DNA from 2 places in the Microbacterium tenebrionis genome. Region 1 is predicted to be linked to the other one. Evidence: predicted binding sites of a transcription regulator. Region 1 holds the regulator's gene; the other holds the start of a gene.
What was found. The regulator HspR, encoded in region 1, represses chaperone genes until heat shock. The targets are predictions, from matches to a motif close to AAGTTGAGTCNNNNNGACTCAACTT.
Positions count from the first base shown of each region.

Region 2: the regulator HspR is predicted to act here: its motif matches at 7,290-7,314, upstream of KEC56_RS00530 (ATP-dependent Clp protease ATP-binding subunit).

Region 1 is NZ_JAGTTM010000001.1:362,570-378,016, forward strand. It holds gene KEC56_RS01815 (tripartite tricarboxylate transporter permease) at 1-350, opposite strand, end outside; gene KEC56_RS01820 (tripartite tricarboxylate transporter TctB family protein) at 347-874, opposite strand; gene KEC56_RS01825 (tripartite tricarboxylate transporter substrate binding protein) at 941-1,906, opposite strand; gene KEC56_RS01830 (GntR family transcriptional regulator) at 2,026-2,691, opposite strand; gene KEC56_RS01835 (heat shock protein transcriptional repressor HspR) at 2,801-3,229, opposite strand; gene KEC56_RS01840 (DnaJ C-terminal domain-containing protein) at 3,344-4,327, opposite strand; gene KEC56_RS01845 (nucleotide exchange factor GrpE) at 4,335-4,970, opposite strand; gene dnaK (molecular chaperone DnaK) at 4,973-6,835, opposite strand; gene KEC56_RS01855 (DUF3817 domain-containing protein) at 6,989-7,450, opposite strand; gene KEC56_RS01860 (MFS transporter) at 7,697-9,127, shown strand; gene KEC56_RS01865 (MarR family winged helix-turn-helix transcriptional regulator) at 9,132-9,665, opposite strand; gene KEC56_RS01870 (winged helix DNA-binding protein) at 9,754-10,533, shown strand; gene KEC56_RS01875 (hypothetical protein) at 10,632-11,231, opposite strand; gene dcd (dCTP deaminase) at 11,269-11,874, opposite strand; tRNA gene KEC56_RS01885 (tRNA-Gly) at 11,969-12,039, shown strand; gene KEC56_RS01890 (LysR family transcriptional regulator) at 12,053-12,964, opposite strand; gene KEC56_RS01895 (YeiH family protein) at 13,047-14,111, shown strand; gene KEC56_RS01900 (hypothetical protein) at 14,286-14,594, shown strand; gene KEC56_RS01905 (MalY/PatB family protein) at 14,557-15,447, opposite strand, start outside.
Region 2 is NZ_JAGTTM010000001.1:88,144-103,590, forward strand. It holds gene KEC56_RS00505 (transferase) at 1-157, shown strand, start outside; gene KEC56_RS00510 (PhnE/PtxC family ABC transporter permease) at 246-2,078, opposite strand; gene phnC (phosphonate ABC transporter ATP-binding protein) at 2,075-2,971, opposite strand; gene KEC56_RS00520 (PhnD/SsuA/transferrin family substrate-binding protein) at 3,014-3,955, opposite strand; gene KEC56_RS00525 (LysR substrate-binding domain-containing protein) at 4,103-4,714, shown strand; gene KEC56_RS00530 (ATP-dependent Clp protease ATP-binding subunit) at 4,711-7,248, opposite strand; gene KEC56_RS00535 (glutamine amidotransferase-related protein) at 7,365-8,105, shown strand; gene KEC56_RS00540 (glutaminase) at 8,071-8,529, opposite strand; gene purU (formyltetrahydrofolate deformylase) at 8,604-9,467, shown strand; gene KEC56_RS00550 (hypothetical protein) at 9,621-10,271, shown strand; gene KEC56_RS00555 (hypothetical protein) at 10,305-10,673, shown strand; gene KEC56_RS00560 (glutathione-independent formaldehyde dehydrogenase) at 10,639-11,907, shown strand; gene KEC56_RS00565 (type 1 glutamine amidotransferase domain-containing protein) at 11,909-12,478, shown strand; gene KEC56_RS00570 (putative quinol monooxygenase) at 12,475-12,777, shown strand; gene KEC56_RS00575 (NAD(P)/FAD-dependent oxidoreductase) at 12,920-14,050, shown strand; gene KEC56_RS00580 (potassium channel family protein) at 15,113-15,447, opposite strand, start outside.

The sequences.
Region 1 (15,447 bases):
CCGATCGCCGAGACGATCGCGGACATCGTGAGCGCGAGTCCGGCGCGCCCCTGCTTGGCCATCGGGTAGCCGTCGAGAGTGGTGGCGATGGATGCCGGGGTGCCCGGCGTGTTGATGAGGATCGACGGCACGCGATCGCCGAAGTTCGCGGCGACGTAGATCGTCAGCAGCACGGCGAGGCCCTGGACGGGCTCGAGCGTCATCGTGAATCCTGCGGCGAGCGCGACGGCCATGGTCGCGGTGATGCCGGGGAACGCTCCGACCATGAAACCGAGCACGAGCCCGACTCCCCCGTAGAGCAGCATCGAGACGTCGAGGAGCGAGTTCAGCCCCTCCAGCAGCGGAGTCACAGCGGGATCCTCAGGAGCATGCCGAAGACGACGTAGACGAAGGCCGTCACGGACACGGTGTAGATGATGAGGCTCAGCCAGCGCCGGTGCCCGTACAGGAGCATGAGCGCGGCCATGAGCAGGGCCGTCGCGATCGGGAACACCTCGATGCGGTAGCCGAACAGGATGACGGAGCCCAGCGACCACAGGGCGATGAACGCCCCCGCGATCACGAGCGTGGCGCCGACGCGGATGACGCCGTCGCGCTGCATCCGCTCGATGTCCTCGCGCCCCGGCGCCGGGCGCGTGATCGCGATGACCAGCAGGACGACGGCGACGGCGACGCCGGAGACGCCGAGGACCATCGGCCAGAATCGTGCGTCGATCTGTCCGGGTGCCGCTTCGCGACGCAGATCGATCTGCGTCGACAGTGCCAGGTATCCGGCGGTGAATGCGAGGGCGGCGGCCGCGAACCCGATCTCGAGGGGACGCGACGGCGTCGCCCCCTGGTACTCGTCGCTCTCGGCGACTTCTGACGTCGACATGTGCTTCCTCGGACGATGGTCGGTACGGGTCGGGTGGTGGGGCCGGTCGAGCCGGCCCCACCGGTGTCAGCCCAGCAGCTCCTGGAACAGGGCGAACTGGTCCTCGACGAACGTGGTGAACTCGGCCGAGTCGCGGTAGACGACGAGGTTTCCGGCGTCCTCCTGGAACGTCGTGTAGGTGTCGGACTCGACGGCTTCCTTGATCGCTGCCTCGAGCGTCGCGTGCACGTCGTCGGGCAGGCCTGCGGGTGCGTAGATGCCGCCCCAGCCGCCGAAGACGACGTCGGCGCCGATGGCCTCTTCGACCGTGGGCACATCGGGTGCGTCAGGGTGGCGCTCGTCGTTCATGACGGCGAGGATGCGCACCGCGCTGCCCTGCGAGAGCGCTTCGCCGAGACCCGAGACGGCCGCGACCGTCTCACCGGATGCCGCGGCGGCGACAGCGGGAGCGCCGCCGTCGTACGGGACGGGGGTCACCTCGCCGCCGGCCTCCTGGCCGAGAGCGATGCTCGCCGCCTCCCAGATCGACCCGGCACCGGAGTTGGCCACGGTGATGGGAGCCGTCTTGGACTGCTCGACGAGGTCTTCGAGGGTCTCGATGTCGCTGGATGCCGAGACCGTGATGACACCGGGCGCCAGCATGATCTGACCGAGCAGGTCGAAGTTCTCGGGCAGGACGTTCGCGTCCTGCGTGGTGTTGAGCATCGCGATCTCGACCGGCCCGAAGCCGATCACGTAGCCGTCGGGGTCCTGCTCGGCGACGTACTCCATCGCGAGCGCGCCGGCGGCGCCGGGCATGTTCTCGGGGATGACGCTGACGTCGAGGATGCCCTCGAGTTCAGTGGCGAGCGCTCGCGAGGACAGGTCGGATCCACCGCCGGGGTTGGCCTGGATGATCAGCCGGATGTCCTTCTCGGGGAAGGTCGAGGCGGCATCGCCCTCCTCGACCTTGGTGCAGCCGGACAGCACGATCGCTGCGGTGGTGAAGACTGCGGCTGCGGTGAGCACGCGCTTCAGGCGCTGGGTAGTCATCTTCGCTCCTCGTTGAGTGCAGGCGGGTCGCACAGGCAGGGACCTGTGCGGCATCGTCAGGCTAGCAGTGTTTACTGTTAACAGTCAACGCGCAGTCGGCGATGGCGGCGGACGACCGCTCAGGACCGGCGCTGCTCGAGCTCGTTGAGCATCCGATCGCGGGCGCCGTCGAGATGATCGGTGAGCACCTTCGCGGCCTGTTCGGTGCTGCCGCTGCGCATGACGTCCATGAGCTTGACGTGATCGCCGGAGGACTCGTGCAGGTCCTCGTCGTGATTGATCGTGACCTCGAGCAGTGCCGCGAAGGTCGGCAGGTACTGACTCCACGCGCCCTCCAGACGCGGATGGTCGGCGAGCGCGTAGATCTGCGAGTGGAAGTCGAGGTCTGCCGCCACGAAGGCGGCGTGATCTCCGGCATCCGCCGCTTCTCCCATGCGGCCCACCGCCGCAGCCATGCCTGTCCAGCGCGCCGGATCCTCGACGCGCATGGCCCGCGAGAGGGCGAGCTGCTCGAGTGCGCCGCGCAGGCTGTAGAGCTGATCGACGTCGTCCCGGCTCAGTCCGACGATGTAGACGCCGCGCGGGCGCTGCACCTCGACGAGCTTCTCGAAGCTCAACTGGGTCAGGGCATCGCGCACGGGTCCGCGACTGACGGCGAACTCGTCGGCGAGCGCCTCCTCGGTGATGCGCTCACCCGGCGCGATTTCTCCACGGACGATCCGGTGCCGCAGCACGCGCGCAATCTGGGCGCCGAGCGACTCGCCGCGCTTCACTGTCTGGGTCACCGTGACCTCCCTGTCGACTGTCAACAGAATACACGGCTCGTCGAAACGGGTCCGACCACCCGAGACGGGTCGTGGCACGGCCTGTATCAGCTGACAGGACCTGTTTCGGTCAGTCCTCGTCGGCGCGCGGCGCAGGACGCCAGAGCACGACTTCCGTCGAACGGCGGATGCGGCGGCCACCGGTGACGGGGACGACCCCGGTCGCGCCGGCGGCGAAGACGCGCATGCCGGGGCGATTCTGCCGCTCGGCGCGCAGCGCGCCCTCGAGTTCGCGAACCTGGCGACGCAGTATCCGCACCTCGTCCTCCAGATCGAGCAGCCGCGCGATCGCCGGCAGGCTCATGCCCTCGCCGGAGAGTCGCGCCACCTCGCGGAGCTGTTCGATGTGGTGTGCCGAGTATCGACGGGATCCTCCGCGCGTACGACCGGGGACGACGAGGCCGATCCGGTCGTACTGTCGCAGCGTCTGCGGATGCATGCCCGCGAGCTCGGCCGCGACGGTGATCGCGAAGACGGGGGCATCCTCATCGTCAACCACAGCACTCGCCTCCTCGCGCCGAGCCTCGGATCAGGAGATGCGCCGAGATCAGGAGCATCCGCGAGGAATCCTCCTGATCTCGGGCGAGTCTCCTGATCTCGGGCGCGATCATCATCACGCGCGCGCCTTGGCCATCAGCTCAGCGCGCGGGTTCTCCTTCGGCTCCACGGCGGCGAACGCCTCGAGCGCGGAACGCGCGGCATCGTCGAGGTGCGCCGGCACCGCGACCTGGAGCTCGGCGAGCAGGTCTCCCGTGCCCTTCGAGCTCTTCACGCCTCGCCCCTTGACGCGCAGCACGCGCCCCGACGGCGTTCCCGGTGCGACGCGCAGCTTGACGACATCGCCGCCGAGCGTCGGCACCTCGATCGTTGCACCGAGCGTCGCCTCGGTGAACTTCACCGGAACGGTCAGCCGCAGGTTCAGGCCATCACGGGTGAAGACCGGATGCGGACGCACCGTGATCGACACGACGATGTCGCCGTTCTCGCCGCCGTCGGGCGAGGGGCGCCCGCGGCCGCGCAGACGGATCTTCTGCCCGTCCTTGACACCGGCGGGGATCTTCACCTTGAACGGCTTGCCGTCTTCGCCCTGCAGGGTGATCGTCTCGCCCTGCACGGCCGTGGCGAAGTCGAGCGTCGTGCGCGCGGTGACATCGGCGCCCTTCTGCGGGCCGCCGAACCCGCGGAACCCGCCGCTCGTCTGCCCGAAACGGCCGGAGCCGAACGAACCGCCCTGGCCCTGATTGAACATCGCGAAGATGTCCTCGAAGTCCGCGCTCTGGCCGCGTCCGCCCTGGCCGAAGCGGCTGAAGACGTCCTCGAAGCCGCCTGCGCCGGTGCCGCCGGCGGTGAAACGCGCACCCGAGCCCATGGCCCGGATCTCGTCGTATTCCGCACGCTGCTCCGGATCGGAGAGAACCGAGTAGGCCTCGCTGATCTCCTTGAACTTCGCCTCGGCCGCAGCGTCGCCCTGATTGGAGTCGGGGTGATACTTGCGCGCCAGCTTGCGGTACGTCTTCTTCAGGTCCGAATCGCTGACATCCTTGGCGACGCCGAGCGTCTTGTAGAAGTCCTTGTCGAACCAATCCTGACTGGCCATCGATCACCTACTCCGCTGGAACGGCGACGACGACCTTCGCAGGACGCAGTTCGACATCGCCCAGGCGGTAGCCGACCTCGACCACCTCGAGGATCGTGGACTTCTCGGCACCCGGGGTCGGCTGCTGGAAGATCGCCTCGTGCTGCTGCGGGTCGAATTCCTCGCCCGCCTCGCCGTACGAGACCACGCCCAGACGCTCCACGACGGCGCGCACCTTCTCGCCGATCACGTAGAAAGGCGTGCCCTCGACCAGGTCGCCGTGCTGCGTGGCACGGTCGAGGTCGTCGAGCACGGGCAGCAGGCCCTTGGCGGCCTCGCCCTTGGCGCGGGCGATCTCGATGTGCCGCTGCTCCTCCGTCCGGCGACGGTAGTTCGCGTACTCCGCCTGCAGACGCTTGAGGTCGGTCAGCAGCGCATTCTCGGCATCAGCGAGCGAGGCGTCGTCAGAGGCTGCTGCCTCATCTGTCTGCCCCGCGTTCAGGATGTCGTCGACCGTGAGGTCGCTATCCGATCCCTCGGCAGCCTTCGCCTCGGCGGAGGCCGGGTTCTGCCCGGTTCCGGCGTTCTCCTGCGGCGCGGGGCCGGATGCCGCAGCATCCGACCCCGCGTCCTCAGGAACTTCTTCGAAGTTCTTGTCCGTCATGGTTACTTCTTCTCGTCCTCGTCGTCGATGACCTCGGCGTCGACGACATCCTCGTCGGAGGATGCGTCGCCCGCAGGAGCCTCGCCCTCAGCGGATGCGCCGGCCGCGGCATCCGCCTGTGACTGCGCATAGATCGCCTCGCCGAGCTTGCTCTGCGACTCGTTCAGCTTGTCGAGAGCGGTCTTGACCGCGTCGTCGTCATCGCCGGCCAGAGCCGTCTTCAGAGCGTCGACGTCGGCCTGGACCTCGTCCTTGACCTCGGCGGGGAGCTTGTCCTCGTTTTCCTTGATCAGCTTCTCGATCGAGTAGGAGAGGGTCTCGGCCTGGTTGCGCTGCTCGAGGGCCTCGGCACGCTTCTTGTCCTCAGCGGCGTTCTCCTCGGCCTCGCGGACCATCCGGTCGATGTCTTCCTTCGACAGCGACGAGCCGCCGGTGATGGTCATCGACTGCTCCTTGCCGGTGCCCTTGTCCTTGGCGGACACGTGCACGATGCCGTTCGCGTCGATGTCGAACGTGACCTCGATCTGCGGCAGACCGCGGGGAGCCGGCGCGATGCCGGTCAGCTCGAAGGTGCCCAGCGGCTTGTTGTCGCGGGTGAACTCGCGCTCGCCCTGGAAGACCTGGATCGCGACGGACGGCTGGTTGTCGTCGGCCGTGGTGAAGGTCTCGCTGCGCTTGGTCGGGATGGCCGTGTTGCGCTCGATGAGCTTGGTCATCCGGCCGCCCTTGGTCTCGATGCCGAGGCTCAGCGGGGTGACGTCGATCAGCAGCACGTCCTTGCGCTCGCCCTTGAGGACACCGGCCTGGAGTGCGGCGCCGACGGCGACGACCTCATCCGGGTTGACGCCCTTGTTGGCTTCCTTGCCGGTCTCGCGCTTGACGAGCTCGGCGACGGCGGGCATGCGGGTCGAGCCACCGACGAGCACGACGTGGTCGATGTCGGAGACCTTGACGTTCGCCTCGCGGATGACGTCCTCGAACGGCTTCTTCGTGCGGTCGAGCAGGTCCTTGGTGAGGTCCTCGAACTTCGCGCGGGTGATCGTCTCGGACAGCGACACCGGGCCCGACTCGGTGAGCGACAGGTAGGGCAGGTTGATGGAGGTGCTGGTCGAGCTCGACAGCTCCTTCTTCGCCTGCTCCGCGGCCTCCTTCAGACGCTGCAGGGCGATCTTGTCGCCCGACACGTCGACGCCGCTGGTCTCCTTGAACTGCTTGATCAGGTGATCGACCAGGCGCTGGTCCCAGTCGTCACCGCCGAGGCGGTTGTCACCGGCCGTCGAACGGACCTGGATCGTCGAGAAGTCGTCGTCCTTGCCCACCTCGAGCAGCGAGACGTCGAACGTTCCGCCACCGAGGTCGAAGACGAGGATGAGCTCGTCCTCCTTGCCCTTGTCGAGGCCGTAGGCGAGGGCCGCGGCTGTGGGCTCGTTGATGATGCGCAGGACATTCAGGCCCGCGATCTCGCCGGCCTCCTTGGTGGCCTGGCGCTCGGCGTCGTTGAAGTACGCGGGGACGGTGATGACGGCATCCGTCACCGTGTCGCCCAGGTACGACTCGGCGTCGCGCTTGAGCTTCATGAGGATGCGCGCGGAGATCTCCTGCGGCGTCCACTTCTTGCCGTCGACGTCGAAGGTCCAGTCGGTGCCCATGTGTCGCTTGACGGATGCAACGGTGCGGTCGACGTTGGTGACGGCCTGGCGCTTGGCGGTCTCGCCGACGAGCACCTCGCCGTCCTTGGTGAATGCGACCACCGAGGGGGTCGTGCGGAAGCCCTCGGCGTTGGCGATGACCTTAGGCTCGCCACCCTCGAGGACGCTGACGACGGAGTTCGTCGTTCCGAGGTCGATTCCAACAGCACGTGCCATGTGATTCTCCTTCTGGTCGGAAGTACGTGGATGAAGTTCAGGGCAACTCAGAAACCTGAGCCGCGATGGCTCAACTGTACTCCCGCCCCTTCGCGGTGTCAAGTGAACTTGATATGAATTGGCTCAACTTTGACTCCGCGCGGTGGGCGGGAATCATTTCCCGCCGGGGGGCCCCGCGATCAGGAGGATCACATACAGCGCCACGACGGCGACCGCGATGAGCGCGACGAGCACCCACGCGCGATTGAGGAACCAGCGCATCGTCCGGTCGTACCAGGTGCGGTCCTGCGGGTGGTCGCTCGCCTCGAGCCGCCACGGGCCGGTCAACCGCCCGGTGCGGTGCAGCCAGATCTCCATCGGAATCGTCGCGTACGGCACGATCGCACTGACGACGGCGAGGATGCCGACGCCGATCGACCAGCGCTGGTTGAAGGCGACGAGGATCGCGGTCGCGCCGTAGGAGAGGAACACGAACCCGTGGATGCCGCCGGCGATTGTCACCACGATTCCCGGAGCTCCGACAGCCCGGGCGATGAGCGCCGAGATCAGCAAAGTCCACGTGATCGCCTCGGCGACGGCGAGGACTCGGTACAGGCGGGCGGGGGTTCTGAACATCGCGCTCCTCGTTCGTCGGCGGTGTGTTCCACGCTACCCGGAGCATCGCCTCGGATGCGCTGCATGGGCGTCACGGGGCGACGAGGATGCGCACGGTCGTTGTCACGCTTCCACGGTCGCAGGGGCAGAGGAGATGCACCCGACGGAGCACCCGCGTCCTCAGGCCGATCCACACGGACTGGGGGCAGCGAGGCGCCGTCGGCGCGCCGCTACCCGCTGTTCACCGGCCCCCGCCAGACTTCGAACATGACCGATGAGCACGCCGAGCCTGCGGATACGCCGGTCACCACGGCCGCGATGACCGCTTTCGGCCGCGAGCACGAGGGCGCGCCGCAGGCCACGCGCAAGCAGGTCGTCTCGTGGGCGATGTGGGACTGGGCGATGCAGCCGTTCAACACCGTCATCCTGACCTTCGTCTGGATCGCGCTTTACCTGACGTCGCGGATGTTCCTCGACGAGGACGTCCGCGCATCCGGGCAGCTCGCCGACGGCAGCTACATGAACTGCAACCAGGCCGAGTACATCGGATCCGACTACTGCCGGGGCCTCACCGACCTGTCGGCCTGGTGGGGTTGGGCGAACTTCGCCGCCGGCATCGTGATCCTCGTGCTGGCGCCGGTGCTCGGTCAGCAGGCTGACGCCCGCGGCAACAAGAAGAAGTGGGTGATCGGCGCGACGATCGGCGTCGCCCTGCTGCAGTTCGCGCTGTTCTTCGTCGAGGCCGATCCGCGGTACTTCTGGTTCGGCGCCTTCGCCGTCGCGATCGCCGCCGTGGTCAGCGAGATCGGCAATGTCAGCTACTACGCGATGCTCTCGGAGGTGTCGACGCCGAAGAACGTCGGGCGCATCTCGGGTCTCGGCTGGGGCCTCGGCTACATCGGCGGCGTGGTCGCCCTGATCGTCTGCATCCCGGTGCTGTTCATCGTCGGCCAGAGCGACCCGCTGTCGTTCAAGCTCGTCGCCGTCATCTGCGCGGTGTGGACGATCGTGTTCTCGATCCCGATGTTCCGCAACGTTCCGGAGTCGCCCGCGCACGGAACCTCGCAGAAGGTCGGCTTCTTCCGCTCCTACGTCGTGCTGGGGCAGAACATCGCGAAGCTGTTCCGCACCAACCGCTCGACGTTCTGGTTCATGCTGTCGGCGGCCGTCTACCGCGACGGCCTGGCCGGGGTGTTCGCCTTCGGCGCCGTGCTCGCAGCGCAAGGGTTCGGCTTCTCGTTCCTCGAGGTCATCGTCTTCGGCCTCGCCGCGAACCTCGTCGCCGGCGTTTCGACGCTGCTCGCCGGGCGCCTCGACGACAGGATCGGACCGCGTCGCCTCATCGTCATCGCCCTCTCGGGCCTCGTCGCCATGGCGTTCGTCGTTTACGCGCTCAAGGATCTCGGAACCATCGTTTTCTGGATCTGCGGCCTGCTGCTGTGCGCATTCGTCGGGCCGACGCAGGCGGCCAGCCGCAGTCTGCTCACGCGTTTGACGCCGCCGAGCCAGCAGGGCGAGATCTTCGGACTGTATGCGACGACGGGGCGCGTGGCGTCGTTCCTCTCGCCTCTGGCCTGGTCGCTGTTCCTCATGTGGTTCGGCGGGATCGTCTACGGAGTGCTCGGGATCGGGCTGATCCTGCTCATCGGCCTCGTGCTGCTGCTGTTCGTGCGGTTCCCGAAGGACGTCGGGGTCTGAGCCCTCAGTCCCAGTTGTCGGCGAGCTTGCCGAGCAGTCGGGCGAGCTCTGCCTTCTCCGCTTCGGTGAACGACTCGAGGGCCTTGCTCAGCACCTGACGGCGTTCACCGCGCATGCCCTTGGCGATGCGGCGCCCGTCGTCGGTCAGGGCGATGCGGGTGCGGCGCGCGTCTTCGGGATCGGCTTCGCGCTGGACGAGTCCGCGCTGGACCGCCTGCTGCACGAGGCGCGACGCCCGGGGCTGATCGACGCCGATCGCCTCGCCGATCTCGCTGACGCTGAGCGGTTCGGATGCCGTAGCCAGAGCATCCAGCATGCGGAACAGCGCGGGGCCTCCGCCCATGCGTCCGCCGGGGCCGCCCCACGGTGGCCCACCGAACGGCGGCGCACCGTGGTGTCCGTGGTCGTGGCCGTGCGGGCCGTGCTCGCCGAACGTACCGCCGTGGCCGCGTCCTCGCGGGCCGGAGGATCGGCGCCCGCGCAGGCGCGAGAGGGCGTGTGCGATGGCTTCGGCAGGGTCCGGGTTGTCGGTGCTCACATCTGTGATATTACATGCGACTTGACATGCATTCGCATTGCATGTCACACTACATATACATGCACAGTTACAAGCAAAGGATTCCCCCATGAACACCACTGAGAACAACGAACAGAACCTCCGTCCGTTCGGCTATTGGCTGAAGGCCGTCGACCGCCTCATGGCCGCCGAGTTCGCCACTGCCTTCGAGTCGTTCAGCATCACCCGTCGCGACTGGCGGATGCTGAACCGCATCGACCGAACCGTCTCCGACGGCCAGCCGATCCCGGCGCACAAGATGGGCCGGCTTCTCGAGCTCGGCTGGGTGACGGATGCCGATGGCACCTGGAACCTCACGGACGAGGGCCGCGAGGCGAAGGAGCGCCTCGGCGCGATCGTCGACGGCATCCGGGCGAAGGTCAGCGAAGCGGTTCCCGCTGAGGACCTCGCCACCGCCCTTGCCACGCTCGAGCAGATCGCTCGCGCGTTCGGCTGGGACGAGAACACTCCGTTGCCCCGGGGGCGCGGACGTGACCGCGGACACCGCCACGGGCGCCGTGGTTTCGGTCCTGGTTTCGGCCCCGCGTTCGGTCCGCGCGGATTCCGACGCGGCTTCGGCCGCGGATTCGGTCCGCGCGATGCCGAGCATGCTCACGGCGAGCACGGCTTCGACGGACACGGCTTCGACGGACACGACGAGTGCCGCCACGGCGAGCACGCGTTCGCGCACGACGCCGAGCACGGCCGCCACCCGCACCCGGGTCACGGCCCGCACGGTCACGGCTACAAGCGCCACGGCCAGGGCCGCGCGCGCGTCGCACGGTTCGTGCAGGGCGCCTACGAACGCGGCTTCGACGCCGGGTTCAGCCGCGGTCGCGACGACCGCTGAATCCGCTCCATGAAAGCAGGGTTTCCGGGCTCACGGTGCATCGCCGGCCCGGAAACCCTTCTTTCAACCCGTGCGACCGGACGCGGTCGCGGACGAGGTCAGCCGCTGAGGCCGAGGAAGGCCATCAGGCCGATCGCGCCGAGGAACAGCACCGCGAGGCCGCCGTAGATCGCGACGGTCCAGCCGCGATAGCTGTTGCCCTCTGTTCCGCCCGCGGCCGGGCTGGGGACGTCGTTCCGGGTCGCCTCGTCACGCTCGGTCGCCGCCCGGGATGCGGCCGCCCTCGTCTGGGCCTTCTCGGCCGCGGTCGGCAGCACACCCTCGTGCTTGTGCGACGACGCCGTCGTCCACGTGTCGTTCGGCGCCCAGGTGCGGCGCCTGCGCAGTCCTGGGGCAGCATCCGGATCCGCCGGCTCGGCGTCCTCCGTCGAGGACGGCGGGATGACGGGTTCCGGGATGGGAGGCGGCGGCGCCGCCTCGAACTCAGGCGGCGGCGGGACTTCGAAACCCTCGATGGCCGCTTCCGCGTCGGGGGTGGCGACGGTCTCGGGCGCCGGGACGGCGTAAGGATCCACGGCACCGGATGCCACCGGTGGCGCTGGCGGCTCCGCGGCCGCAGCGGCTGCGTCCGAGGAGGGAGCCGCTGACGCGGCATCCGTCGTCGGGTCTGGAACGTTCTCGGTTTCGTCGCCGGTCACGCCTCGATCCTACGGGCGCGGCGCGCCCGAGTCACGGTCAGCCGCCGAGGGATCCGGCGTCGATCGTGCCGACGTCGGTGCGGTGGAAGTTCTGGAACGAACGGGATGCCGTCGGCCCGCGCTGCCCCTGGTAGCGGTTGCCGTACGGCCCGGAGCCGTAGGGATTCTCAGCGGCCGAGGTCAGCCGGAAGAAGCAGAGCTGACCGATCTTCATGCCGGGCCACAGTTTGATCGGCAGCGTCGCGACGTTCGCGAGTTCGAGCGTGACGTGCCCGGTGAAGCCGGGATCGATGAACCCCGCCGTGGAGTGCGTGATCAGGCCGAGGCGGCCGAGCGAGGACTTGCCCTCGAGCCGTGCTGCGATGTCGTCGGCGAGGCTGACCTGCTCGAAGGTGGCGCCGAGAGCGAACTCTCCGGGGTGCAGGATGAACGGCTCGTCCGGCTTGACCTCGATCAGGCGGGTGAGCTCGGGCTGGTCCTCGGCCGGGTCGATGAACGGATACTTGTGGTTGTCGAACAGACGGAAGTACCGGTCCAGGCGCACGTCGATGCTCGACGGCTGGATCATCTCCGGCTCATGCGGGCTCAGCCCGATCTTGCCGGATGCGAGTTCTGCCTTGATGTCGCGATCGCTGAGAAGCACGGGAATCAGCCTACTGGGATGCCGAAGGCTGAGCCTGTCGAGTGTCGGGCACGCCTCGTGCGTTTGTTATGCTGGCCAGACGCCGCAAGGCTCCGGGACTGTAGTTCAATGGTAGAACTTCTGCTTCCCAAGCAGACAGCGCGGGTTCGATTCCCGTCAGTCCCTCGACGCACCGCCGTCACTCCGCCGCGACCTCGACGAGCTCACGGCTGACCGATGCGAGATCCCGCGCACCACCACGCCAGAGCGCTGTGATCGGGCGAGCGATCGGGAGCCCCTCCAGCGGCACCTCGACGAGTCGCCCGAGCCTGATGTCGTCGGCGACGGCGAGCGTGGACAGCACGGCAGGAGCGAGCCCTTCGGCTGCGGCCATGCGCACAGCAGCCGATGTCGGCAGCACGACGGCCGGCGCCACGGCATCCCGCCCGATGATCCTGCGCACCGCGTCCTCCCACGTCTGACGCGTGCCGCTGCCGGCCTCGCGGGCGACGAGTTCTGCGCCGGCGACCTCCTCGATCGGGATCGCCTGCCGCCGAGCCCACGGATGCGACGGCGCGACGACCAGAGTGAGCGCGTCCATGCGGACGGTCGTGCGGGAGAGCCCGGCAGGCACAGCGGACGACTCGATGAAGCCGAGGTCGGCCGTGCCTTCGCGGACCAGCGCCTCGACCTCGGTGCTGTTCGCCGTCAGTAACCGCACAGCGGTCGGTGCACGACCGGCGCGGACCTGTCGATCCCGCAGCGCGACGAGCCACTCAGGGATCATGTGGGCGGACACGGTCTGGCTCGCGGCGACCGTGAGCTCACGGCTGCTCTCGCCGCGCAGTGTCTCGACGCCCGCGCGGAAGCGCTCGGCCCCGGCCAGCACGTCCTCGGCCCAGGATGCGATGGTCTCCCCGCCCGCCGTGGGTGCGACTCCCCGCGGGGTGCGCAGCAGCAGCTCCATCCCGAGTTGGCGTTCGATGCCGCGCAGGCGCACCGACGCGGACTGCTGCGTGACCCCGCAGTCGCGCGCCGCTGCCGAGATGGATCCGCGGCGGACCGCCGCGACGAGCAGCTCGAGCGCCTCGATGTCCGGGACTCCCTGCATCACCCACCCCACAGTCTGATCGTGTACCCCTATCGAACCTAGACCCGTACCGCTGGGCCACCGCCTGCAGAAGAGTGGAACCGTGCAGTTCTCTCCCGCGTCCACCCTCCCCCGGCGTCTGACCTCGCGCGGCCTCGAGGTGCTCCCCGGCGTCCTGCTCACGGCGGCGATCGCCCTCGTCGCGACCGGAATCGGATCGGTGCTGCCGGTCCTCGGCTCCGCCGTCCCGGCGATCATCATCGGCGTGCTCCTCTCCCTCCTGCGACCACGAATCATGAGAACGCACGAGAAGACGGACGCCCGAATCCAGCCCGGCATCGCGTATTCGAGCAAGTTCCTGCTGCAGCTCGCGGTCGTCCTCCTCGGCGTGCAGCTCTCGCTCGGCAGCATCCTGCAGGTCGGCCTCGAGTCGCTGCCGATCATGCTGACGACGCTGACGGTCTGCCTGCTGGGCGCCTGGCTGATCGGACGGATGCTGCGCACCGAGCGCCGGCTCACCACCCTGATCGGCGTGGGAACGGGGATCTGCGGGGCATCCGCCATCGCCGCGATCTCCCCCGTCATCGGCGCCGCGAGCGCAGAGATCGCCTACGCGGTCTCGACGATCTTCCTGTTCAACATCCTCGCCGTCATCGTCTTCCCCGTGATCGGTCACGCCCTGAACCTCGACCCGCACACCTTCGGCCTGTTCGCGGGCACGGCCGTGAACGACACGAGTTCCGTTGTCGCCGCCGCCGGCGCGTACAGCACCGCCGCCCTCGGCTTCGCGGTCGTCGTCAAGCTCGTGCGGACCCTCATGATCATCCCGATCAGCGTCGGCCTCTCCGTGATGGAGGCCCGTCGTGACGGGAACGGACAGCGTCTGAACGGGAAGCGGATCGCGAAGCTCGTGCCGTGGTTCCTCATCGGGTTCATCGTCGTGGCCGTGATCAATTCGACAGGGCTCATACCGGATGCTCCGCGCGAGGTCCTCGTGACTCTCAGCGTCTTCCTCATCGCGATGGCGCTCGCGGGCATCGGCCTGTCTACCGACATCCCGGCGCTGCGGCGTGCGGGCTGGCGGCCACTCGCGCTCGGCGGCATCCTGTGGATGCTCGTCACCCTGACGGCGCTGGGCACGATCGCTGTCACCTCCTCCTTCGCGTGACGCGGCGCCTTCCGGCATCCGGGGCGGCGTGAGTGCATGGCCTGATGCCTCACGACGTCGTGAATCACCGGGCGTCCAGCGCCTCAAGGACAAGCTCGGCAGGCGACCGCCGAGGCCGCCTGGCATGCTCGCCACCGCTCGGCGTTCGGCCGGGTGCTCATCGACCAGCCCGCGATGACGGCATTCGACATCGAGCTCTCGCGCGCCGTCGGGGCGGACGCACAGTTGGATGCCTGGATCGAGCACACGCGCGGGCTCGCTCGGGAGGTGGCATCCGCCCCTGTTCCGGATGCTTCGGCGCGACGCCTCGTCACCACTCTCCTCGCCCTCGCGCTGCAGGGCTCGCTGCTCGTCCGGCACGCGCCGCATGCGGTGGCTGACGCGTGCTGCGGGACGCGGCTGTCAGGGGACGCGTTCGGAGGCGCGCTCGTGAGAGCGCCGGCTCTCACCGCTCTCGCAGCGCCCGCCCGATCCGTTCGATAGCCTCGCGCAGGATCGGCCGCGGCATCGCGAAAACGAACCGCGTGAATCCGATCGCCGCCTCGCCGCACGCAGCCCCGTCGGTCATCGCGACACCGGCGTGCTCGCGGAACCACGCGCCGAGATCGCCCGACAGTCCGGTCTCCCGGAAGTCGAGCAGCGCGATGTATGTCCCTTCCGGCATGCTCACGTGCACGCCCGGGAGATCCTCGACGAGCTCGGCCAGCAGCCGTCGGTTGCCGTCGAGGTACGAGACGACATCGTCGAGCCAGGCCTCACCCGCGGTGTACGCGGCGAGGTTCGCGACCGCGCCGAGCGTCGACGTGCCGTGGCCGGTCCAGCCGCCATCTGCCTCCCACTTCTCGAGCGACTCCGTGGCGGAGAAGATGATCTGCGCGCACTTGAGTCCGGCGAGGTTCCACGCCTTCGAGGCGGATGCCGCAGTCACCGTGTGCGCCGCCGCCGCGGGTGAGACCGACGCATAAGGGATGTGCGTCGCCGGAGCGTAGACGAGAGGGGCATGGATCTCGTCCGCGAAGACCCGGCCGCCGGCATCCGTCACGACCGCCGCCACCTGGACCAGTTCGTCGCGCGTCGCCACCGTGCCAAGCGGGTTGTGCGGGTTGCAGAGCACGAGCATCTCGCCGCCCGCGGCGAACGCCGCCGCGATGCCGTCCAGATCCATCACCCAGCGGTCTCCGTCACGGATGCTGGGCACCTCGATCACTCCGCGGCCATGCCGAGGCGGCACGGAGAGGAACGGCATGTATGCCGGAGTCGGCACGATGATCGCAGCATCCGGCGAGGTGAAGTTCTTGATCGTGAACTCGAGGGCCACGATGACATCCGGCACGAG
Region 2 (15,447 bases), 270 kb from region 1:
GGGCGCCGCGGTCGGAGACGGGGCCCACATCGGCGTCCGCACCGACATCGGCGCGGGGGCGCGCATCGCGCGTGGAGCGAAGATCGGCGATGACGAGACGGTCGCTGCAGGGCTCCGCATCGCCACCGACCGCAAGGGCCTGTGGCTGGCGGCCTGATCGCCGCGCATCCATCTCACGAGACTGGAAGGCCGCGCCGAGACTGCGTCGATTCGACGCTGTCTCGGCGCGGCCTTGGTGATTCGAGCTACTTCAGTGCACGACGGATGAGGATCGACGCGCTCTCGACGAGCACGACCATGCCGATGATGACGAGCACGTACGCGAGCACCTCATCGAAGTGACGCCCCTGCAGCGCGTTCAGCAGCAGGAAGCCGATGCCGCCGGCTCCGACGATGCCGAGCAGCGTCGCCGAGCGGATGTTCTGCTCGAGCAGGTACATGAGGTGGCTGACCATCGCGGGCACCGACATCGGCATCGTCGATGAGAAGAACACCTGGGTGCGGGTGCTTCCGCCGGCGGCCAGGGCGCGTTCCGGGCCGTTCGGCACCTCTTCCATCGAGTCGCCGATGAGCTTGGCGAGCAGACCCACGCCTCCGATGCCCAGCGCCAGTGCGCCGGCCTGCGGTCCGATGCCGGCCGCGATGATGAACAGGATCGCCACGACGAGGTCCGGGATCGCGCGGATCACGAGTGCGATGCCGCGGAAGGTGTTGCGCACCCAGCTGTTCGGGGCGACGTTGCGTGCCGAGAGAGGCCCGACCACGGCTGAGATGATCGCGCCCATGAGCGTCGCGGCGAACGCGATCTGGATGGTCGTGATGACGGCGGCCATGACGTCCGCCCAGCTGCGGCTGCCGAAGTGCGGCGGCCAGATCGCACGATCGCGCTCCGGGTCGACGAGCTCGTTCCACGACGGCGCGAGCATCTTCGTCACGTCGGGCGCGGCGTAGACGAACGCCGCGACGACGACGAGCACGCCGATCCAGATCCACAGCGTGTTGCCGAGGCGGTTGCGGTCCCAGGGCCGGTGCATGGCCGCCTCGATACGGGCGTTGCGGTCGAGCATCCGGATCGTGGCGGTGCTCACAGCATCCGCCTCGCCCGCCTGGCGACGTGAGACGGCCCGCGCGACCGTGTCGCCGAGTCCCCTGCCGGTCGGCTGGACGCCGAGCAGACGCGTGCGCAGCAGCGACGAGACGATCTCGAACAGCACGCACAGCACGATGATGATGACCACGAGCGGGATGACGCGGCGCATGCCCGCCGGTCCGCCGTGCAGCGCCTCGTCGAGCTCGTAGCCGATGCCGACGACGCCCACGACACCGAGGATGACGGTGCCGCGCAGGTTGATGTCGGCGCGGTGCAGCGTGACCGCGACCCAGGCGGGCAGCACCTGCGGCACGACGCCCGACCAGAACTCCTGCGCCTTCGATCCGCCGGCCGACCGGATCGCGAGCCGCGGGCCCTCGTCGATCTGCTCGATGGCGTCGGCGAACATCTTCGAGATCATGCCGACGGAGTGCAGGCCGATCGCGACGATCGCCGGCAGGGTTCCCGAGTTGAACCACAGGAACGCGAAGATCACGACGAACACGATGTCAGGGACTGCTCGGGCGATGACGCCGATGCCGCGGCACACCGCCATCACGAGCGCGTGCGGTGTCGTGTTGCGGGCCGCGCCGTATGCGACAGGCACCGAGAGAACTGCGGCGAGCGCGGTACCGGCGACGACGAGCGCGAGAGTGATCACGATCGTGAGGAGCATCTCCCAGATCGGCTCGAAGCCGACCCAGGTCGTCACGTACGCCGTCGTCCCATCGGCGAGGCGCTCACCGGTGACCTCCCACCCCGGCCATTGCATGGGCGTTGCCATGCCGAGGAACCGGGCGATGTTCTTGCCGGTCGTGTCGAGGCTCTTCAGGCTGTAGTCGAGGCCGATGAACGACCAGACCCCGAGGGCGAGGATCGCCACGATGACCCCGTACGAGACGACGGTCGACAGGCGCGGTGCCGGGCGCGGCACGTTCGCGATGCGTTCGGCGAGGCCGGGCACCGGCCGAGAGGCGACGGTGGTCACGCGGGCTCCTCGTTCGCGAAGTCCTCGGCGAGGCGCTCGCGTCCGGCGCTGCGCTCGGCCTCGCGTTCGCGGATCTGCTCGCGGGCCTCGGCGAGCTCCTCTTCGAGGGCCTCGATCTCGCCGGTCGTGGTCGCGACGCGGCCGTAGATCTCCATGACCTGCTCGCGGCTGAGACCTTCGGTGCGGGTGTCGAGCACGACCTCGCCGGCGCGGAGGCCGACGATGCGGTCGCCCCAGCTGAGGGCGAGGTCGACCTGGTGCAGCGAGCAGATGACCGTCAGCGATCGCTCGGCGGCGATCTCGCGGATGAGCGACATGACCTGGCCGCTGGATTCGGGGTCGAGCGATGCGACGGGTTCGTCGGCGAGCAGGATCTCAGGGTCCTGCATGAGTGCGCGCGCGATCGCCACGCGCTGCTGCTGCCCACCGGAGAGCTGGTCGGCACGCTGATAGGCGAACTCGAGGAGCCCGACGCGGTCGAGGTGCCCGAGCGCTTTCTCGCGCATGGCGCGGGGGTAGGTGAAGATGCCCACACGCGGGCCGCGCAGCGACGACAGCCCACCCGTGAGCACGTTCTCGAGCACCGTGAGCGCGCCCACGAGCTCGAACTGCTGGAAGATGAAGCCGATCCGGCCGCGGAGCGCGCGCAGGTCGCGGCCGCGCAGCGCCGCGACCTCTTCACCCAGCGAGGTGACGGTCCCCGCGGTGGGGACCTCGAGTCCGTTCACGTGACGCAGGAGCGTCGACTTGCCCGAGCCGGAGAGCCCGAGCAGGACGACGATCTCCCCCGGTTCGACGGACAGCGACACCCCCGTGAGCGCCCGGGCCTTGGCTCCGGGGTAAGTCTTGCCCAGATCGTCGATCCGGACGGCGAGGGTGTCGCTGTTCGTCATGGCAGTGGCTCCTGGCTGTGTCTACGTGATCGGAGAGCTGGGTCAGGCCCGGCAGGCCTCGACCTCGTCGGCGATCTCGGAGCAGAGCGTGCGGATCAGGTCGTAGTACGCGTCGTCGACCTTTCCGAAGCCGAACCAGCCGTCGGTGAGGAACTCGTTGAGCTCGACGCCGGCATCGGTCAGGTCGGACTGCGTGCTGTCGGCGAGGGCCTCGGTCAGCTGGTCCTTGACGTCCTGCGGGAGTGTAGCCTGCATGACGATGGGAGCTGCGGGCACGAGCACGCGGGTGACCTCTTCGAGCTCACCCGACTCGATCAGCGGGTCGGCGTCGATGTCCTGGGCGAAGCCGACCTGGCAGTCGGTGCCCTCGGCGACCTTGCGGGCGTTGAGGTCGTGCTCCTCGCCGAAGAGACGGTTGTCCTCCGAGACGGTGACGCCCGCCTCGAGCAGTCCGCCCATGGGAACGGCGAAGCCCGAGGTCGAGGTCGGGTTCACGAAGCAGACCGGCTGGTCGGCGAAGTCCTCGAGGGACGTCACGTCGGTCGAGGCGGGGTTCTTCACGGCGACGGAGTAGTAGCCGGGCTCGGCACCCTCCTGCGTGATCTGCGCACCGATCGGCTCGATCTCGGCGCCGGCGTTCTGCGACTGGTAGTAGGTGAATGCCGAGATCTGCGCGATGTCGATCTGGTCGGCGGCGAGGCCCTGCACGACAGCGGTGTAGTCGGTCGCCTGGAAGAACTCGACGTTCTTGCCGGTGATCTCGGCGATCCAGTCGGCGATCGGCTGGGCATCCTGGTCGGCGCCCTCGTGGTCGGGCAGAACGGCGAAGACGAGGGTGTCCTCGTTGCCGGAGGCGAACGTTCCGGACGCCTCGTCGGAGCCGCCGGTGGCGGAGTCCGCGGTACCGGCGGCACACGCCGACAGGCCGAAGGCGAGGGTGAGACCGGCGGCGATCGCGAGACCGCGCTTGAGGGTGGACTGCATGGAGGAACCTTTCGAAGGTGCGGGTGCAGGGTGAGGTGGTCGGCAGAGCGGCCGACGTGACGATCCAAGACAGGCCCGGCGACGTGCGCGGGTAGAGAGCTTGACGGAGCCGTGAACTGGACGTGAACAGCCGAGTACCCTGAACGCATGGCCTCATCGCCCCCGTCCCGCCCGCGCACCTTCCGCCTCGGCGCGGTCCCCGGGGCGACGCCCGGCAAGTGGATCGACACCTGGAAGCAGCGGATGCCACGGGTCTCGCTCGAGCTCGTGCCGATCGAGGCAGCCTCGCAGCGCGCGGCGCTGGAGGGGCTGGATGCCGCGCTCGTCCGCCGCCCTGTCGATGACCCCGACGAGCTGCACGTGATCCCGCTCTACGAGGAGGTCACGGTGGTCGTGGCATCCGCTGAATCGCACCTGATGGCCGCCGACGAGCTGACAGCCGACGACCTCGCCGGGGAGGTTCTGATCACGCCGGCCGACGACGTGCTCGGCCCGTTGGGGCTCCCGACGGCCGAGCCGAAGTTCCCTCAGCTGCCGACGACCGCCGATGCGGTCGCCACGGCCGCCTCAGGCGTCGGCATCGTCGTCGTGCCGATGTCGCTCGCGCGCCTGCATCAGCGCAAGGATGCCGGGTACCGGCCGCTCCTGGATGCGCCGACGTCCTCCGTCGGTCTCGCCTGGTTGCGAGATCGAACGACGGAGGACGTCGAGACGTTCATCGGGATCGTCCGCGGCCGCACCGCGAACTCCTCCCGCTAGGCGACGAGCACCGGCACTTCGACGCGGAGCTCGTCGCCTGCGGCGTCCACCCGCACGGAGCCGCCGTCGGCGAGCTGCCCCGACACCAGCAGGTCGGCGATCCGGTCGTCGAGCTCGCGCTGGATCAGCCGGCGCAGCGGCCGGGCCCCGTACTCGGGCTCGTAGCCGTGCTCGCCGAGCCAGTCGACCGCGGCATCCGTCACCTCGACCGACACGGAACGCGATGCGAGCCGCGCCGTCGTCGCGCCCAGCATCAGGCGGACGATCTCGCCGAGCTCGGCACGCGAGAGCTTCTGGAACAGCACGATCTCGTCGATGCGGTTCAGAAACTCCGGACGCATCGCCTCACGGAGCTTTCCCATCACGCGTGCCTTCAGGTCGGCCGCGGACGCGAACCCGTTCGCCGAGGCATCCGAGCTCGACACGAACCCAAGAGCGCCAGAGCGCGAGGCGAGGAACTCCGATCCGATGTTCGAGGTCATCACGATCACCGTGTTGCGGAAGTCGACCGTGCGGCCCTGGCCATCGGTGAGCCGCCCGTCGTCGAGCACCTGCAGCAGCAGGTTGAACACGTCGGGGTGCGCCTTCTCGATCTCGTCGAACAGCACGATCGAGTACGGGTTGCGCCGCACGCGCTCGGTGAGCTGCCCTGCCTCGTCGAAGCCGACGTATCCGGGAGGGGCGCCGACGAGCCGCGACACGGTGTGCCGCTCGCCGAACTCGCTCATGTCGAAGCGGATCACGGCGTTCTCGTCGTCGAACAGGCGGTCGGCGAGAGCCTTGGCCAGCTCGGTCTTGCCGACACCGGTCGGGCCGAGGAACAGGAACGATCCGACCGGACGGCGGGCATCGCCCATGCCCGTGCGGCTGCGACGAACGGCGCGGGCCACGGCGGCAACGGCGTCATCCTGCCCGATCACGCGGGCGTGCAGTTCGGTCTCGAGGTCGGCGAGGCGCTCGCGCTCGCCCTCGGTGAGGCGGCTGGCCGGGATGCCTGTCGCACGCGAGATCACCTCGGCGATCTCGCGCTCGTCGACGATCGGCTCGGCGTCGTCGGTGCGCCCGGTGGATGCCGCGTCGATGCGCGCCTGGACGGCCGAGATCTCGTCGCGAAGACCCGAGGCCTCCTCGTACTTTTCCGCGGAGACGGCGGCGTTCTTGCGCGCCTCGAGTTCGGCGAGCTCGGCGAACAGGTCCGACGTGTCGACGGGCAGGCCGAGCTTCAACCGCAGCCGGGCACCGGCCTGGTCGATCAGGTCGATCGCCTTGTCGGGCAGCACGCGGTCGGGCAGGTAGCGCGCGCTCATGGCGACGGCCGCCTGCAGAGCAGCATCGGTGTACGAGACCTTGTGGTGGTCCTCGTACGCGCCGCGGAGACCTTCGAGGATCAGTACGGCATCCGCGGTCGACGGCTCGTCGACCTTGACCGGCTGGAAGCGGCGCTCCAGCGCCGGATCCTTCTCGATCTGGCGGTACTCCTTGAGCGTGGTCGCACCGACCATGTGCAGGTCGCCGCGGGCGAGGCGGGGCTTGAGGATGTTGCCGGCATCCATCGCACCGTCACCGGCGCCGCCCGCGCCCACGACCGTGTGCACCTCGTCGATGAAGACGATGATCTCGTCCTTGCGGGCTGCGATCTCGTCCATGGTCTTGGTCAGGCGCTCTTCGAAGTCGCCGCGGTAGCGGGTTCCGGCGAGCATGGCGGGCAGGTCGAGCGCGATGACGCGACGGTCCTTCAGCTGCGCCGGCACCGTGCCGTCGACGATCGCCTGGGCGATGCCGTCGACGATCGCGGTCTTGCCGACGCCGGCCTCGCCGATGAGCACCGGGTTGTTCTTGGTGCGCCGGCTGAGGATCTCGATGGTCTGCTCGATCTCGTCGGCACGGCCGATGACGGGGTCGAGCGCGCCCTCGCGCGCCCGAGCGGTCAGGTCAAGACCGTAGGTGTCGAGCATCGGCGAGTCGGATGCCGGCGCCTCTGCTCCGGCCTCGTCGCCGCCGACGGGAGCAGCGACGTGCTCGCGCACGCCCTGGGTGAGCGCCTCGGCCGTGACTCCGGCGCGGGCGAGGATCTGCCCCGCGGGCACGTCCTGTCCGAGCACGAGCGCGAAGAACACGTGCTCGGGATCGATGTAGGTGGCGCCGGAGGAGCGGGCGACCTGGTACGCGTGGAAGAGCGCGCGGCTGGCGCTCGAGGTGATCGTCGCGGCCTCCACACCGGCGGGCTCACCGGGCAGCGGCAGCCGGGACTCGACGGCCTGGATGATCTGCGCCGGATCTGCGCCGACGTTCTCGATCGCACGCGCGACGGCGTCGTCCTCGACGATCATGCGCAGCACGTGCAGCGCGTCGAGCTCTGTCTGGCCGCGCTCGAGGGCGAAGCGGCCGGCGCGCTGCAGGATGCGCTGCGTGCGCGCGGTGAGGAACCGGCTGAGGTCGATCGACCGGGACTGCCGAGCCTGCTCGCCGGCGAGATACCGGGCCAGGAACTCGTCGAACGAGCCGGCACCGGTGTCGCTGAAGTCGTTTGCCACGAGGGCCTCCTGAAAGTTAAGTGCTATTCACTCAGATACGGAACTTGAGTGTACTACGCTCAACTTCAACGCGGGGTCGCGTCGAATATTCCCACGGCGCCGAATAGAATTCCCTGGTGGCCTCGATCCTGTACGTCTGCGTGAGGCCGGAGCAGGGCGCGGCGGATGCCGAGCACCGGTCGTTCCGGCGCGCTCTCGGCGTACCCGGTCTCGATCGCTGGGATCTGCTGGACCGGCCCCTGGACGAGTCGGTCACGAATCGCTACGACGGCGTCGTCATCGGCGGATCGCCGTTCAACGTGGTCGCCGAAGAGCGCGACGACCTGCAGCGCCGCGTCGAGAACAACCTCGAGGCGCTCGCGCAGGATGCCGTCGACGGAAGACTCTCGGCGATGTTCACCTGCTACAGCATCGGCGTCGCGACGAGGATGCTGGGAGGAACCGTCGGCACGGCGGTCTCGGAGTCGACGCGCGCGACGAGCATCCACATCACGGCTGCCGCCGCGGACGACCCGGTGTTCGGACCGTCCGCGCCTTCGATGACCGTGCTGACGGCGCACAAGGAGGGCTCGATCGAGCCTCCGCCCGGAACCGTCCTGCTTGCCACGAACGAGGACTGCCCCGTGCAGGCGTACCGCGCTGGGGCCGGGTTGTACGCGACGCAGTTCCACCCCGAGGTCACACCGCAGGACTTCGTCGACCGCATGGCCTACTACCGCACGACGGGCTACTTCGACCCGCACGAGTACGATCTGACGGCCGAGCGCGTACTCGCCTCGGCGCCCACCGGCACCGACCTGCTGCGCCGCTTCGCGGAAACGCTCACCGAGCGAGCAGCAGCTCGACCTGCTCGCTGAGATACCCCTCCAGCGGTCGCCACGAATCCCCCGACCACCGCACCGAGACCACGCCGTCGCGCATCGCCAGCGGGCCGGACGCGCCGCCGGCATCCACGGCATCCAGCTCGATGACCGACCACCCGACGTGCACGACCTCGCCTTCGCGGAACCCGCCTCGCAGCGCCATCTGACGTCGCGCCGCGCGCTCGCGCGCCGACTCCGCCGTGTATCCGCGGCGTCCAGGGTCGGCGGCGCGGAGGACCTCCCCCGTCGCCAGCACGCGGTCGTCCGTGAGCAGCAGCACGCCCACGTGCCAGGCCTGGCCGATCCGCACGATGCGCTCGCCGCGCCAGCGCGAGGAGCGCTCCTCACCGAGGCCTTCCTTCGCAACGCCCGCGAGCGCGACCCGAGCGGCATCCAGCAGCGCTGCGGTCGTCGTCATCCGCCCAGGCTACCGATTCGCCGCCTCGACCACCGACGCGGCAGAATCGATGCACACCCCTGCAAGGAGCATCCATGCCTCAGACCGATACCGCACGCCTGCTCATCGCCTGCGATGACCAGCCCGGAATCGTCGCCGCCGTCGCGAACGTCCTCGCTCAGCACGGCGCGAACATCATCTCGCTCGATCAGCATTCGACGGATGCCGCGGGCGGGCGCTTCTTCCAGCGCACGGTGATCCACCTCCCAGGGCTCTCCGCGGCCCGCCCGGCCCTCGAGGCGTCGATCGACGAGGTCGCCGAGAGGTTCGGCATGGAGTGGTCGCTGCACGACACGTCGCGTCGCAAGCGCGTCGCGATCTTCGTGTCGAAGTACGACCACTGCCTCATGGAGCTGATGTGGCGCCAGCAGCGCGGCCAGCTCGACGTCGACATCACGATGGTCGTCTCCAATCACCCCGACCTGGCGCAGGCCGTCCGCGGGTTCGGTGTGCCGTTCGTGCACATTCCGCGCGGCACCGGAGAGGACGCCAAGGAGGCGATGGAGGCCCGCCAGCTCGAACTGCTGCAGGGCAATGTCGACCTCGTGGTGCTCGCGCGCTACATGCAGATCCTCACGGACGACTTCATCGAGAAGGTCGGCGCCCCGGTGATCAACATCCACCACTCGTTCCTGCCGGCGTTCATCGGCGCGAACCCGTACGCGCGCGCCAAGGAGCGCGGCGTGAAGCTCATCGGTGCGACGGCGCACTACGCCACGGCCGACCTCGACGAGGGTCCGATCATCGAGCAGGACGTCACGCGCGTCACGCATTCCGAGTCGGCTGCCGAGCTGCAGAGCCGCGGCGCCGACGTCGAGCGTCTGGTGCTCGCGCGGGCCGTGCAGTGGCACGCGGAGGACCGCGTGATCGTGCACGGCCGCTCGACCGTCATCCTGTAACGACTACAGGACCTTCGCGAGGAAGTCCTTCAGCCGGTCGCTCTTGGGCGAACCGAACAGCTCGGTGGGCACAGCCTCTTCGACGACGACGCCGCCGTCCATGAACACGGTGCGGTCCGAGACCTCGCGGAGACATGCGTCTACGCTGGGCGGATGCGAGTATACGTTCACAGCGCAGGCCGTCAGGGGCGCGACGCCTGGCCTTCGGCTGAGGGCGAGGAGTCGCGTTTCGCGAGTCTCGACTTCACCGGGCCGATGGAGCACAACGTCGATTCGCTCACAGCGCTGACCCCGCGCGATTCAATCGTGTTCGCGCACTCCGCCAGCGCCGTTCCCGTCTTCCTCGCCCTGCAGGCTGAGGTGCTCGCGCTGCGCGCACTCGTGCTTGTGGAGCCCGGACTCTACGACATCGCCAGAGGCACCCCGGCGATCGAACGTCACGTCGAGGCGATCACCCGCGCCCGAGCCCTGTCCGCCGCCGGTGACCTGTTCGGCTGGTGGTCGATCGTGCGTCCCCTGATGTTCGGCGGCCCAGCCGAGCGCTCGCAATGGGATGCCGAACGGGATGCAGCGGCGAGGTTCGAAGCCAAGCAGCCTCCCTGGGGCTTCGGCGTTGAGGCATCCGCGATCGCCGGCGTACCGACGCTCGTCGTCACCGGCGGATGGAATTCGGAATACGAAGCGATCGCCGATGCTCTGACGGAGCGGGGCGCCGAGCACGTGCAACTGCGGGGGAACGAGCACCGGCCCCAGGATCATCCCGAGTTCGCGGCAACGGTGGACGCATTCCTCGGCGATCGATGATCTGACGCGCTCAGCACCTGCCAGCACGGGTCCGTGCGGATCGTCGGCAGTGTCTCCCTCGCGATCGCAGCGACGCTTGCCGGGCTGTTCGGCGCTCTGATGCTCGGCGCCAGCGCAAGCGGCGCGCAACTCGCCGCTGATTCGCACAGCCGCGTTGGTCGACACAGGGCCGCGCTGACGACCGCGGTCGTGACGCTTACCCCTTTGCGGTACCGCCTCATCATCAGAACCGCTGTCAACGTCAACGAGCACAAGGACGAATGGCGCGACCACCGCAAGCGTGTACAGCGCGTATGCCCTGGGATCGAGCAGCGGACCCGGGCATTATCCCGGCTCGATCGCTACACATCAACTCAAGGCGAACCCCTTGACTCGTGGTTCCTGGGGGCGTTGGCTGTCTAGCGAGGGGCCGGCGTCGGAGAGGCCTTGCGAGAAAGACATCGAGCAACGCGATCGGATCGGAGCAGACATGAAAGCAGTGGTGTACGAGGGACCCCGTCAGGTCAGCACGAAGGACGTCCCGGACGCGAAGATCGAGCGACCCACCGACGTCCTGGTCAGGGTGACGACGACGAACATCTGCGGCTCGGACCTCCACATGTACGAGGGGCGGACCTCCTTCGAAGTAGGCCGGACGTTCGGTCACGAGAACATGGGGGAGGTCATCGAGGTAGGTAGTGGCGTGGAAAAGGTCAGGGTCGGCGATCGGGTTGTGCTGCCGTTCAACATCTCGTGCGGGTTCTGCAAGAACTGCGAACGCGGCCTGACCAACTACTGCCTCACCACTCAGCCCGACCCATCACTCGCCGGTGCGGCCTATGGGTTCGCCGACATGGGTCCCTATGGCGGTGGCCAGGCAGAACTGCTCCGGGTGCCTTTCGGTGATCACAACGCGCTGCGCCTGGGCGAGGATGCGGAGGAGAAGGAGAACGACTACGTCATGCTCTCCGATATCTTCCCCACCGGCTACCACGCCACCGAGATGGCCGGCGTGATCCCCGGTGACAGCGTCGTGATCGCCGGGGCGGGTCCGGTCGGGCTGATGGCCGCCCTGTCCGCGACGATCAAGGGTGCCGCAAAGGTGATGGTGGTCGATCGCCACCCTGACCGGCTCGCGCTGGCCGAGCAGATCGGCGCGATTGCCATCGACGACTCCAAGGTCGACCCCGTGCAGGCTGTGCTGGACGAGACGATGGGGCTCGGAGCTGACCGCGGTTGCGAATGCGTGGGCTACCAGGCCCACGATCCCCAGGGCAACGAGGACAACGCCGCCACCCTGAACATGCTCATCAACTCGGTCCGCTTCACCGGAAGAATCGGCACCGTCGGCGTGTTCGTCCCCCAGGACCCGGGGGCCAAGGACGAATTGGCCAAGCAGGGCAAGGCGGCCATCGATTTCGGCACACACTGGTTCAAGGGGCAGACCATGGGAAACGGACAGGCCCCGATCAAGCGGTACAACCGACAGCTGCGGGACTTGATCGCGGCTGGCAAGGCGACCCCCTCGTGGATCGTCTCCCACGAGATCTCGCTGGACCAGGCTGCCGATGCCTACAAGAACTTCGACGCCAGGTCCAAGGGTTGGACCAAGGTTCTCATCAAGCCGGGCATGTCAAACGGAAAGAAGGAAAACTGAAATGGCAGCTGATCTTCAGGGCAAGAGGGTCGCGATCCTCGCCGCCGACGGAGTCGAGCGCGTTGAGCTCGAGCAACCCCGCGAAGCACTGGAACGGGCCGGCGCTCAGACCGAGGTCCTCTCGATCCACGACGGCGAGATCAAGGCCCGTGAGAACGACCTGGATGAAGCGGGCACGTTCACCGTCGACGGGTTGGTCGCCGACGCCTCGGTGGGCGACTTCGACGCCCTGCTGCTTCCCGGCGGCACGGTGAACCCCGACCAGCTCCGGGTCGACAAGGACGCCGTCTCCTTCGTTCGCGAGTTCGTCGAGAGCGGCAAGCCCGTGGCGGCGATCTGTCACGGACCGTGGACGTTGATCGAGGCCGGCGTGGCCGCCGGTCGCACCCTGACGTCGTTCCCGAGCATCCGCACGGACCTGCGCAACGCTGGTGCGGACGTCGTCGACCAGGACGTCGTGGTGGATGGGAACCTGATCACCAGCCGTTCGCCGGAGGACCTGCCGGCGTTCTCCGAGGCGATAGTGACCCAACTCGCGGGCACCACGACAAAGGAAGAGGAGAAGTCATGAGTGTGACCAAGGGATTGCTGGTCAAGTTCGACGCGTTGCCCGGGAAGGAGGACGACGTGAAGGAGTTCCTTGACAGCGGCCGTGCGCTTGTTGAGGACGAGCAGGCGACCACCGCGTGGTTCGCCATCCGTCTCGGACCGTCCTCATTCGGGATCTTCGACGTGTTCCCCGATGACGCCGGCCGCGACGCGCACCTGTCCGGCGCAGTTGCGACCGCTCTCGGCGAGCAGACGGGCAAACTGTTCAGCGAGCCGACGATCGAGAAGCTCGACGTCCTGGGCTCCAAACTCCCCGCCTGACACCACAGACCGGGAGTACTGGCCCAGGAAGGAGGGGTCGTTTGCGCGCGGTGGCTTCGGGCTTGCACAGCCCGCTGACGTCGTGGCAGCGGCCCCTTCTCTTGCGTCCTACCGCTAATCACCGACAGATCGGGGAACCGCGATGACAGGAACTGACGACGGCGTTGCCACGACGCGTTCACCCGAGGTAGCAGTGATCGGGGGCGGGATCGTCGGTCTGTCGACGGCGTACGCGCTACGGGAGCAGGGCGTACCGGTGCGCTTGTACGAGGCTGGTGTGCCCGGGACGGGTCAGTCCGCAGGCGAGTCGCGGATCTTCCGGCATGCCCACGACGACGCGCGACTCGTCGCTTTCGCGCGCGAAAGCCGCGGCGTATGGGATGAGTGGGCCGAACACTTCGACGTCGAGCTGGTCTCATCAGACGGTGTCCTGGCGATCGGAGACAGCGCCCTGGCGCGGCTGCGGGTGCTCGACCAGGTCGGCGGCGTGGAAGCGCACGAGATCGACGCGGCCGAGGTCCCCCAGTGGATGCCGCTGCTCGCTGGGTATTCGGGGCCAGCTGTGCTCGACGAGTCGGGCGGCGCGATCCGTACCCGAGCCGCGATCACGGCACTCACCGGTGCCCTCGCAGATGCCGTCACCACAGGTGAGGTCATCTCGATCGATCCCCGCGCCGACGGGACGGTCGAGGTGCGCAGCGTCGCCGACCGGGCTGTCTACTCCAAGGTGGTCGTGTGCGCCGGCCGCGAAACCGCCCGCCTGGCACGCAGTGTCGGCCTGTCGCTGCCGATTCGGCTTGCCGCACACGTCAGGCTGACCTTCGATGTGAAAGCCGCCGCCCCGCCACGAGTCGCGTGCCTGCAGGACAGCAGCGGCGTCTTCGGCGAAGTCGGCGTCTACGCGACGCCGCTACCGGGCAACAGCAGCTATTCGGTCGGACTCAGCGACACCGTCGGCGTCCGCGACGACGGAACTTTCATCGACCCGGCGGCGATTAGATCGCTGGACGAACGCGCACGCGAATACGTGACACGGGCGCTGCCCGGTCTCCACCCGGAGCCGCGCGACTTCCTTCACTGCTGGGTGACCGATCTCCCGTGGAGTGAGGACGGCGTGGCCGTGTGGGAGGCAGGCTCTGTCCTTTTTGTGGCCGGTCACAATTTGTTCAAGCAGGCACCTGCGCTGGGTCGCGCTCTTGCTCGGGCTGCGACCGGCGGCGGTCTCCGCGCCGACCTCACGCCCGAAGCGCGCCTCGGCGAGGCCCAGAGCTAGGGCGTGTCTCCCAATCGCGGGGGGTGACCCGCGATTCTGGCCGGCAAACTGTCGAGAGTGCCGCGGTCCGAAGGTTGTCCGCTGGAAGAGCGACCAACCAAGAACGTGAGCGTCAGCGCTCATCTCACGCCACGACCGCCGGGCGGCGTCGCGCGACGTCCGGTCCAGGAACGCGTGGTCAGCTGCGGCGACGATGATCTCAGCGAGGTTGATCGTCGCGTCGCTGATCGACGAGACTTGCACGGTCCGCGGCGTCGAGTGGCGTGCTCTCGAGAAAGCCGTGGTACTTGTCCATCTGTGCGTACGTCTCCGTGAGGACGGTCAGACCTCGCTCGCGCCGCACATTGCGATCCTCGGATTCCAAGATCCAGACCGCTTGGGATGCGCCGACGAGGGCTCCTCGCAGCACAGTGAAATGTGACGAGGGATACAGCCGCTGCTGAGCTCACTTTCGCGCCGGGGCTCCTCGACGCGATGAGTCCTGAGACGCCAGCGGTTAAGATCGGCCGCTGTATCGAGTATCTGGATCAGACTTGCTCGCTGGGCTGCGGTGAGGACCATGGTGGGCACGTTAGCAACGAGGATGTGCACCCGCCGAAAACGATCGTTTTCGGTCGTGTCGCGTCGATAGGGCAGGTTGTCGTCCCAGAAACGGCCGCCGGATCGACGTTTCGGAGGAGGTTTTCGGTCGGCGCTCTGGCCGGCTTAGGCGTCCATTCCAGGTGCGTTGGGTGAGCCATCAGCATCGCGTGGCCACACGACGAGTACGACGACCTCATCGAGCCCCTTGTGGCCACGCTGCAACACAAACCTCGCCTCGAAGAACTCACCTCCGACGTGCACGAGCTCATGAGCGTGCATTACGGCCTGCCCGCGCCACATGGATGCCAAGACGCCGCAGCCGCGCTCCTTCGCTTACCGTGCGCTGGATAGGCGGTTGCGACCAATTCACCCCGGGCGCCAACGACCCCGCGGACGCGGCCAGCAATCACGGAGAGCCCGGGACGCCGGCGACGACGGGTTAGCAGCCGGCCGCGTGTGAGCATGTTGTGTAGGCAGTGCTCAGGTGAGGGCCGCGAACTTCTCGGTCTGTTCAACGGGTCCGATGACGATGAGGAGATCCCCGGCCGTGATGACGGAGGAGGCTCCCGCTGCACGCCACTCCCCGTCTGCGCTCTTGACCTTGACGATGGTGACCCCGTAGCGGCGTCGGACGGCTGCGTGCTCGAGTGTTAGTCCGACGATGTCCTGCGGAGCTACGGTCTTGGCGACGACGAGGTCGCGGTCGAATTCGACGTAGTCGAGCATCGCGCCTCGCACGAGGTGAGCGACCCTGCGGCCCATGTCTGCTTCGGGGAAGACCACGTGCTCGATGCCGAGCTGTTCGAGGATCAGCC